3 regions of the Nocardia goodfellowii genome follow, and region 2 is predicted to be linked to each of the others. Evidence: riboswitches for the same ligand, from Rfam matches in the RefSeq annotation. Region 2 holds a riboswitch; each other region holds the start of a gene.
What was found. A riboswitch is a leader RNA that binds a small molecule or an ion and turns the genes downstream of it on or off. The one in region 2 is predicted to bind S-adenosylmethionine.
Positions count from the first base shown of each region.

Region 1 (3,266 bases), 6.2 Mb from region 2:
AGCATCTTGCGTTTTGGCGGCGGAAGGTGCGGGAGTACTCGCAGAGCAGAGAGCCGGAGGTGGTTGCGCAGGGGCGTAGTGAGGTGGAGAGGTTTCGGGTGGAGGCGGTCAGGCGGGGATTGATACCGCCGCCTGAGCTCGACTTTTGATTGGGGGCGGGGGTCAGTTGATGCAGGGGGCGGCGCCGGTGGTGGCGTCGGTGAAGTCGCGGGTTTCGGGGGTGGGATTCCAGAGGCCGTCGGTTTTGGTGTAGGTCCAGTCGGGGCCGTTTTCGACGAGGGTGGCGATGGCTTGGATGAGGCGGTCGACGTCGGCGGAGTTGGAGCCGAGGCCGATGCTGGCGCGCAGGGCGCCGTCGAGGCCGAGGCGGGCGAGGAGGGGGTGGGCGCAGAAGCGGCCGTCTCGGACGCCGATGCCGTGTTCGGCGGAGAGGTAGGCGGCGACTTCGCCGGGGGCGAAGCCGTCGAGGGTGAAGGCGACGATGCCGACGACATCGGGGCTGTCGGACCACAGGCGCAGTTGGGTGACGCCGGGGATGGCGGACAGGCCCGCGCGGAGGCGGTCGGCGAGTTCGCGTTCGTGGGCGATGAGGGTTTCGGGGTCGATCTGGCAGAGAGCGTCACAGGCGGCGGCGAGGGCGGCGGCGCCGAGGACGTTCGGGGAGCCGGCTTCGTGGCGCTGCGGTGCGGCGGCCCACTGGGCGTCGGTGGTGCTGACCTCGCGGACGGCGCCGCCGCCGGCCAGGTACGGCTCGGCGCGGTCGAGCCAGTCGCGGCGGCCGACGAGGACGCCCGCGCCGAAGGGGGCGTAGAGCTTGTGGCCGGAGCAGGCGAGGTAGTCGATACCGGTGTCGCGCAGGCTGATTCGGCGGTGCGGTGCGAGCTGGGCGGCGTCGACGAGGATGCGCGCGCCGCACTGGTGGGCGATCTCGGCGAGACGTTCGAGCGGCAGCACTTCGCCGGTGACGTTGGAGGCGCCGGTGACAGCGAGCAGCGCGGCGGGCTTGCTGCACAGTTCCGCGACGAGTAGCCGGATGGTCTCCTCGATGGTGTCGGCGGCGCGGACGACGCGGCGGCCGTGCTTGGTCCAGGGGAGGAAGTTGGCGTGGTGCTCGATGTCCAGGACGACGGTGTCGCCGGGGACGCAGGCGGCGAGCAGGTTCAGCGAGTCGGTGGTGTTGCGGGTGAAGACGACGACCTGGTCGTCGGCGGCGTCGAGGAACCGGGTGACCGAACCGCGGGCCGCCTCGTAGCTCTCGGTGGAGATCCGGGAGGCGTAGCCGGCGCCGCGGTGCACGCTGGCGTAGAACGGCAGCAGCTGCTGCACACGGTCGGTGACCTGGGCCAATGCGGGCGCGCTGGCGGCGTAGTCGAAGTTGGCGTAGGTGGTGGTTCCGCCTTGGACGAGCGGTACCTGGAGGTCGTCGCCGGACACTCGCGCCAGCGGTGCACAGGTCTTGGTGGCCACAGCAGTCATTACGTAGATCCCATCGTTCCAGGGACTCGCAATCGAGAGATCGGTCGAGTCCGCGCTTGCCGCGCCCGATTGGACGAACGGCCGGGTCGTCACCCGGAGCACCCCACCGCGGAGGAGGGTTGCCGACCAGCTAGCCGGGGCTTAGCGCTGGTACTCATGACCTGTCCCGAGATTGGCAGACGCACCGGCGCGCTGTCAACTGTGCGGTTCGGGTGAATGAAAATGCATCCAAAAGAATAATGTTGCAATATTCGATCCGATGGGGTCCCATGGAGGGGTGACACTTTCGCTGCTGCTCAGCTTCGTCGGACTCTGCATCCTGCTGTCGCTCACGCCCGGACCGGACACGTTCCTGGTGCTGCGCTATTCGATCGCGGATGCCCGACCCGGTATCGCGGCGGCGATCGGTTCGGCACTCGGCGGAATGGTCTGGGCGCTGGTGGTGGCGGCGGGTGTCGCCGCGCTGCTGGAGCAGTCCGCGACGGCCTATCGGGTATTGAAGCTGGTCGGCGGAATCTACTTGCTGTACTTGGGCGTTCGCGCGCTGGTCGAGCTGCGGAAGCGGCGGCAAGAAGCCGCCGCGGCGGGCGACGAGCTGGCGGCGGTGCAGGCGCGGCAGCCGGCGCCGGCGTCGATTCGCTCGGCGTTCACCGCGGGGGTGATCTCGTGCCTGTTCAACCCGAAGGTCGGGTTGTTCTACCTGGCGGTGCTGCCGCAGTTCCTCTCCGAGGTCACCTTCGTCAACACCCTCGCGCTCGGCGCGATCGAATCCTCTATCGCCGCAGTCGAAATGGTGCTGGTCGCGGTACTCGCCTCGCGGGCGGTCGCGCTGCTGCGCAAGCCCGCCGTGCGGGAGCGCCTGGAACAGGCCTCCGCGGGCATTCTCGCTGCTCTGGGCATCGGCACCGCCGCCTCGGCGGCCTGACCGAGCGTGCGGTTCGCACGCGGAGATCGCCCGGTACCGGAGGTACCGTGGACAGCTGGTCACCGTGGTGTTTGCCCACTGGTAACCCTGGTAGTGCAAGATTTCCGCCGTCTGCGCCAGGTAGGTCTATGAGAGGTGGGCAGGACGTATGCTCCAGCCGGAGGTCGACGCCGTAGCGGGCGAGGACGCGCTGTCGAATCCGTTGCTGCGCGGTCCGCTCGCCCCGCCCGAGCGGACCTTGGTCGACATCCTGGCCGCGACGGCCGACGACTATCCCGACGCGCCCGCCCTCGACGACGGTACGACGGTGCTCGGATATGTCGAGCTGCTGGACGAGGTCGATACCGTGGTCGGGCGGCTGGCCGCGGCCGGTGTGCGGGCGGGGGACCGGGTCGGGGTGCGGATGCCGTCGGGCACCAGCGCGCTCTATGTCACGATTCTGGCGGTGCTGCACGCGGGCGCGGCCTATGTGCCGGTCGATGCCGACGATCCGGAGGAGCGGGCGCGGCTGGTCTTCGGCGAAGCACGCGTCAGCGCGATCGTCACCGATCGCGGGATCGAACGCACGGGGTTCGAAACCCTCACGGCGATAGCCGATTCCACCGCGCCGCCGGTCCCCGCCGACGATGCCTGGATCATCTTCACCTCCGGGTCCACGGGGACACCGAAAGGTGTGGCGGTCACGCACCGCAACGCCGCCGCGTTCGTCGACGCCGAAGCCCGGCTCTTCTTGCGGGACGCGCCGATCGGGCCCGGTGATCGGGTGCTCGCGGGGCTTTCGGTCGCCTTCGACGCCTCCTGCGAGGAGATGTGGCTGGCCTGGCGGCACGGCGCGTGCCTGGTGCCCGCGCCGCGGGCGCTGGTG
Region 1 is NZ_JAGGMR010000001.1:922,760-926,025, reverse strand. It holds gene BJ987_RS03830 (aminotransferase class V-fold PLP-dependent enzyme) at 163-1,476, opposite strand; SAM riboswitch class IV at 1,524-1,638, opposite strand; gene BJ987_RS03825 (LysE family translocator) at 1,754-2,401, shown strand; gene BJ987_RS03820 (Pls/PosA family non-ribosomal peptide synthetase) at 2,550-3,266, shown strand, end outside.
Region 1: linked by a shared signal. The riboswitch ahead of BJ987_RS03830 (aminotransferase class V-fold PLP-dependent enzyme) and the one ahead of BJ987_RS33115 (LLM class flavin-dependent oxidoreductase) in region 2 are both predicted to bind S-adenosylmethionine.

Region 2 (3,266 bases):
GCTCGCCGGTTTCCGGATCCTGATCGGTCAGCGAATCGACGATCTGCCGGGTGACATAGTGCGTCTGATTGCTGCCCGCCTGGGCCGGATCGGAGCAGGTCGGGGCCTGCGACAGGCCGTAGCGCAAGGTTCCGCCCGGCCGCGGCGGCCCGGCGTCGGCGCCGGTGCTGCCCGTGTCGCCACCGCAGGCGACCACGGTGCCGGCCGCGGCGAGGACGCCGGCGAACGCGGCGAGGCGATGACGGGTGCGAATCACGGTGCTACTCCAGATAATTGCGGGGAATCGACGGTCCGGCCGGAAGCCAAGGGCCGACTGGGAATACGCCGGCGCAGCTCGGGTGCGACAGCGGCTTGGAAGAGTTCGAGGCTCGCGCGGTGCTGCGCTTCGGTGCGCCCGTCGGGTTCGGCGGACAGGTGGATCACCTCGTGTCCGAATTGCTCGTGCTGGCGGCCGACCTTGTCGATCACCTGCTCGGGGCTGCCGATCAGCGCCGAACTGCGCACCGCGAAGTCCTCCAGCGTCTCGAACACGATCGGCTGGCCGAGCTTGCGCGCCAACGCCAGTCGCGCCCGGAAGATCGGGCCGTACACCTCGAGCGCCTCCTGCGAGGTGGGTGCCACATGGAACCCGGCGGTACCCGCACCGACCAGTGCGTCGGCGGGGTCGTGCCCGTAGTGCGCCCAGCGCTCCCGGTAGTGCCGGACCAGCGCGGCATACGGCTCGATCGGATTGGTGACATTCGCCGAGAACAGCGGATCGCCGTGGCGGGCGGCCAGTTCCACCGAATCGCGGCTGGTCGCGCTGCCGTGCCAGATCCGGATCGAGGGCTGGTAGGGCCGTGGCAGCGCCTGGGCCTCGACCAGGTCCGGCCGGAATCGGCCCGACCAGGTCACCCGGTCGCTGGCCCACAGCGCCCGGAAGAGCTCGTAACCCTCGCGGTTGCGGTCCCACTGATCCGCTGTGGTGACCCCGTACAGTCGCGCCTGCGCGGCGCCGTTGCCCTTGCCGATGATCAGTTCCAGCCGTCCGCCCGCCAGATTGTCCAGCGTCGAGTAGTCCTCGAAGGCCCGGACCGGATCCAGCAGACTCAGCGTCGTCACCGCTGTGAACAGTGTGATCCGCGAGGTGACGGCGGCGATGTGACTGAGCAGCACCGGCGGCGCGGCGGACAGGAATGGATCCTCGTGCCGCTCGCCGACGGCGAACCCGTCGTAACCGAGCTGCTCCGCCAGCCGCGCCTGGCCGACCACCGAGCGGAACCGGTCGTGCGTCTCGGGCAGTACGCCGGTGCGCGGATCGGGCACCCTGGTCACCAGGGTGAACAACAGAAACTTCATGTCGAGGGGTTCCTCCATCGTTCCTGGCGGAAGCACCCGCACCCGGCATGCCGGGGGGTTGCTGCGACGTCGGCGAGCCAGGTCTCTCAATCGCTCTGGATGGTGCTCGAACATCATGGGGAGCAAGCGAACTCGGCGACAAGAGTAGAAATCACCGTGAGCCCAGCCCTGGTCAGCGCGCGCTGAAGCGCGGATTATGGTCGCGGCCCCGACTACGGCCCATCCGCCGGGCGCGCCGGAAATGACCGATTTCCCGAGTTTGCGGGCGTACCGTTGCACCTCGATCGTCCCGACGAAGGAGGTTCGCAGTGCCTGTCCGCCGCGTCTACTCCGGCTCCCGCCGCTCCCGGGAGCGCGCCCGCGCCATGGGAGTGGCGTTGGCTCTCGGCACCCTCGCGCTCGGCGTCCCGGCCCCAGCCACGGCACAACCCGAAGCCGCCCCGCCAGCCGATCACGCGGCCACCGCCGATTACATGGCAGCCGCCCCCGCGCCAGGCGCCGATCCCGCGCCAGGCGCCGATCCCGTGGCTGCCGCCGATCGCGCGCCAGCCGCCGTTCCCGGGGCTGCCGCCGTTCCCGGGGCTGCCGCCGTTCCCGGGGCTGCCGCCGTTCCCGGGGCTGCCGGCGATCCCAGGGCTGCCGGCGATTACGTGGCCGCCGATCCCGCGCCAGCCGGTGATGCCGTGGCTGCCGCCGATGCCGTGGCTGCCGCCCCCGCGCCAGCCGCTGCCCCCGGCGTCGGACCGTCCACCCTCACGGCCCTGCAATCTCTCGGTGTGACACCGTTCCTCTATCCCACCGCGGCGCTGTGCAGCGGTACGGGCGCGGCTCTCGGCAGCCCGGCCGTGGCGGGCGCTGTTCCGGGGCCGTGGCCCGTGCACGACATCGCGATCCCCGGCCTCGATCTGACCGCCGTGAAACCCGGCCAGACCTTGTTCGCTTTCGTCCCGTCGGGCAACACCGGCGCCGACGGCTCCGGCATGCGGGTGGCATGGCTGAACGTGGACAGCGGTCGCGCGGGGCTCGCCTCGATGGGCCCGCTGAGTGAGGTCTTCAGCCGGATGGTGCCCCCGGAGGTCCCCGCCGGACTTCGCCCGCTCGCCGAGCAGGCCGTCCGCGACTTCTTCGCCGGAGCGGTCCCCACGGGCGGCATTCGCGCGGTTCCCGTCGACACCGGTCGCGGCACGGTGCTGGCCGCCGTGTTCGGCACCGAGGTCGACGGTGCCCGGACCTGTTTCTACCTACCGACGGTCGGAATCACGACGGTGCCCTGATCTTTCCGATGGGTCGGTTGCTGATCGCGACCCGGACCGGCGGGCCACATCATGCGTGGCCTACCTTCCCCACTCAGTCGACAGTCGGTGACGGCGAGCAGAGTTCGCCGCTCAGACCCTGGGAATCGGTGCGCCTGGTGACGGCAGACTCAGCTGCCGACCGAACGCCGCTTCCACGTCGACGTCCCGGCGCGGTGGGCAAGGTGCGACCGGACGGAGAGCACCGCATACCCGCCCACCGACAGCGGATGCGCCAGCGCCGCGAGGAAATCCATCCGTCCCAGCGGTGCCGCGGTCTCGGTGGACCGGGCAAGCAGACGCCCGATGACCGCCGCGGCATATCCGAGAAGTCCGGCGCGCCGCAGCTTGCCCCGCCCGCCGATCGCCGCCAACGGCGGGATCCAATACCCCACGGCGACAAGCAGTCCCACCCCCGCGGCAGCCAAAGGCGAACCACCGTAAGCGGACCACAGCCAACGGGTGTACCCGGCGTCGAGTTCGGCTGCGCCCCGGTACATTCGGGTCCGCGCCTGCCGTCCCGCCGCGACCAGCGCGGTGTGCCTGCCGCTGCGACGCAGCGCGCGGGCGATATCCAGATCCTCGGTCGGGCTGCCCGCCACGGCGGCGTGCCCGCCGATAGTCCGATAGGCCGCG
Region 2 is NZ_JAGGMR010000001.1:7,147,079-7,150,344, reverse strand. It holds gene BJ987_RS33120 (ABC transporter substrate-binding protein) at 1-256, opposite strand, end outside; gene BJ987_RS33115 (LLM class flavin-dependent oxidoreductase) at 253-1,338, opposite strand; SAM riboswitch class I at 1,350-1,444, opposite strand; gene BJ987_RS33110 (hypothetical protein) at 1,647-2,612, shown strand; gene BJ987_RS33105 (glycosyltransferase family 2 protein) at 2,762-3,266, opposite strand, start outside.

Region 3 (3,266 bases), 5.4 Mb from region 2:
CGGGCCGCGCTTGATCCAGCCGGTGACGTAGGTGGCCGGCAAGTAGCGCGCGGCGCCGTCGGCGTTCTCGTCGGCCAGCACGCGACCGGCCTCGTTCGGCACGGTGCCCGCCTGCTCGTCGAAGGGCAGGTTGGTGATGTTCTGCGACAGGTAACCGACCGCGCGGTAGATCGCCTGGACGTCCCAGTCGCGGAACTCGCCGGTGCCCTTGACGTTGCCGGTGCCGTCGAGCTGGGTGCGCTCGGTGCGCAGGCCGACGACCTTGCCGTCCGCGCCGAGCACCTCGGCGGGCGACTCGAAGAAGTGCAGGAACAGCTTGTGCGGGCGGTTGCCCTGATCGCGGATCGCCCACTGCTCCAAGGTGTTGGCGACCATGTCGACCTGCTTGGAGTGCCGGCGCGCGGCCTCGGAGCCGGCGTCGTAATCGATGTCCTCGGGGTCGACGATGACCTCGATGGTCGGCGAATGGTCGAGTTCGCGCAGCTCCAGCGGGGTGAATTTGGCCTGCGCCGGGCCGCGGCGACCGAAGACGTGCACCTCGACGGCCTTGTTGGCCTTGAGGCCCTGGTAGACGTTCGGCGGGATCTCGGTCGGCAGCAGTTCGTCACCGGTCTTGGCGAGCACACGCGCCACGTCGAGCGCGACATTGCCGACACCGAGCACGGCGACCTTCTCCGCGTCCAGCGGCCATTCGCGCGGCACGTCCGGGTGGCCGTCGTACCAGGACACGAAGTCCGCGGCGCCGAAGGAGCCGTCCAGATCGATACCCGGGATGTCCAGCGCACGGTCGGCGTTCGCGCCGGTGGAGAAGATGACCGCGTCGTAGAAGCGCCGCAGATCGTCCAGGGTGATGTCGGTGCCGTAGTCGATATTGCCGAGCAGGCGCACCTGCTCCTTGTCGAGCACCTTGTGCAGGGCGGTGATGATGCCCTTGATCCGCGGATGGTCCGGCGCGACGCCGTAGCGGATCAGGCCGAACGGCGCGGGCATGCGCTCATACAGGTCGATGCTGACCTCGGCATCGGACTTCATCAACGCGTCGGCGGCGTAGATACCGGCCGGTCCTGCGCCCACGATCGCGATGCGGAGCGGGCGAGTGGCTGCACTCTGTTCGGTCATCTCTTACGCGCACCTTCGGTAGAAAAATAATGGCGTCCTTCTTAGCCTAGGCTAAGTCGACGCACCGCTGCGGTTGCCCCTGACGATGCGGCTGGTGCTGCTGGCTCGTAACTGCAAAGCCCCCAGGTCGCTCCCGTGCCGCACTGCCATATGGGTGATGACGGCGAGACCCCGGTCTCGCGATTCTATCGGGGACGCCTTCGGCCGCCTGCACGGGTGCCGCCGACCAGGGATAAGGGATCATCGACGCATGACCGAGCAGCAATCGACACCCGACGACGAACCCATCCAGGTCGACCAGACCGACAAGCGGTCCATGACGCCGTTCATCGCCGCCGCGATCCTGGCCGCGATCGTGCTGGTCGCCGTGTTCGCGGGCGGGCTGCTGTCCCCGGCTGAGAAAAATGTCACAGAATCCGACCGGATCGCCGCGGCTGTCGGCAATTACGTCGGCGGACGTGCCCAGCGTGACGAGGTGCCCGCGCCCGGCACCGCCTGCGCCGGATTCGACGAGGCCGAGTCGCCGCTGGCCGCGCAGTTCGGGCCGGGCGGCCGAAAGTCCGTGGAGATCGCCAAGATCGAAGGTCAGACCGTCAACGGTGACCGGGCCAAGGCCACCGTCACCACCAAGGCGGACGGCAAAGAGACCACCGCGACTTGGAATCTGGTCCGTTCCGACGGCAAATGGCTGGTCTGCGACTGAGCCGGATTCGGTGTTTGACAGCCCGGCCCCCGTCCAGGCAATCTCAGTTCAGGTCATGAGCACCAGCGTCAAGCCCCGGCTCGCTGGTCGGCAACCCTCCTCCGCGGTGGGGTGCTCCGGGTGACGACCTGGCACGCATCCGAACCCCGATGCGGCAAGTGCGGATTCACAGGAGGATCGACATGACTTACGCCGGCGACATCACCCCCCAGCAGGCGTGGGACCTGCTGCGCGAGCACCCCGAAGCCGTCCTGATCGACGTGCGCACCGAAGCCGAATGGCGCTTCGTCGGCGTACCCGACACCACCCCGATCGAGCGCCCCACCGTGCTCATCGAATGGGTCGACAGCACCGGCGCACGCAACCAGGCCTTCACCGATCAGCTGCGCGAAGCCCTCGACGGCCGCGCGCCGGAAGCCCCCGTGGTGTTCCTCTGCCGGTCCGGCCAGCGCTCCGCGCACGCCGCGACGGTCGCGACCCAACTCGGCATCACCCCGGCCTACAACGTGGACGAAGGCTTCGAAGGCCCGCTCGACGCGAACGGTCACCGCGGCGGCGCCGGCTGGCGTGCCCAGGGACTGCCGTGGCGGCAGTCGTGAGCACCTGGGCGCCGGCGGCAGTCGGAGCCGCCAGGTCGGGTACACACAGTTCGGTGGAGGAACAGTCATGATCACTGGTGGCGCATTCGACAAGCCGCTGCCCGAGGGCGTCGGGCCGGCGACGCTCGGCGTGCGCGGCGGCCTGCGGCGCAGCGGTTTCGAGGAGACCTCCGAGGCGCTGTACCTCAGCTCCGGCTTCGTCTACGAGAGCGCCGAAGCGGCCGAGGCGTCGTTTACCGGCGATATCGAGCATTTCGTCTACTCCCGCTACGGCAATCCGACGGTGGCCATGTTCGAGGAGCGGATGCGGCTGCTCGACGGCGCCGAAGCGTGTTTCGCGACCGCGAGCGGCATGTCGGCCGTCTTCACCGCGCTCGGTGCGCTGCTGGGCGCGGGTGATCGGCTGGTGGCCGCGCGCAGCCTGTTCGGTTCCTGTTTCGTGGTGTGCAACGAGATCCTGCCGCGCTGGGGCGTGGAAACCGTCTTCGTCGACGGCGACGACCTGGACCAGTGGGAACAGGCGCTGTCGGTGCCGACCCAGGCGGTGTTCTTCGAGACCCCCGCCAATCCCATGCAGACGCTGGTCGATGTGCGCCGCGTCACCGAGCTCGCGCACGCCGCGGGCGCGAAAGTGGTGCTGGACAACGTTTTCGCCACCCCGCTGCTGCAGCGCGGCTTCGACCTCGGCGCCGACGTGCTGGTCTACTCCGGCACCAAGCACATCGACGGACAGGGCCGGGTGCTCGGCGGCGCCATTCTCGGTGATCACGACTACATCGACGGCCCCGTGAAAAACCTGATGCGCCATACCGGCCCGGCGCTCAGCCCGTTCAACGCCTGGACCC
Region 3 is NZ_JAGGMR010000001.1:1,714,134-1,717,399, forward strand. It holds gene BJ987_RS07380 (FAD-dependent oxidoreductase) at 1-1,119, opposite strand, end outside; gene BJ987_RS07385 (Rv0361 family membrane protein) at 1,370-1,822, shown strand; SAM riboswitch class IV at 1,874-1,989, shown strand; gene BJ987_RS07390 (rhodanese-like domain-containing protein) at 2,005-2,421, shown strand; gene BJ987_RS07395 (O-succinylhomoserine sulfhydrylase) at 2,489-3,266, shown strand, end outside.
Region 3: linked by a shared signal. The riboswitch ahead of BJ987_RS07390 (rhodanese-like domain-containing protein) and the one ahead of BJ987_RS33115 (LLM class flavin-dependent oxidoreductase) in region 2 are both predicted to bind S-adenosylmethionine.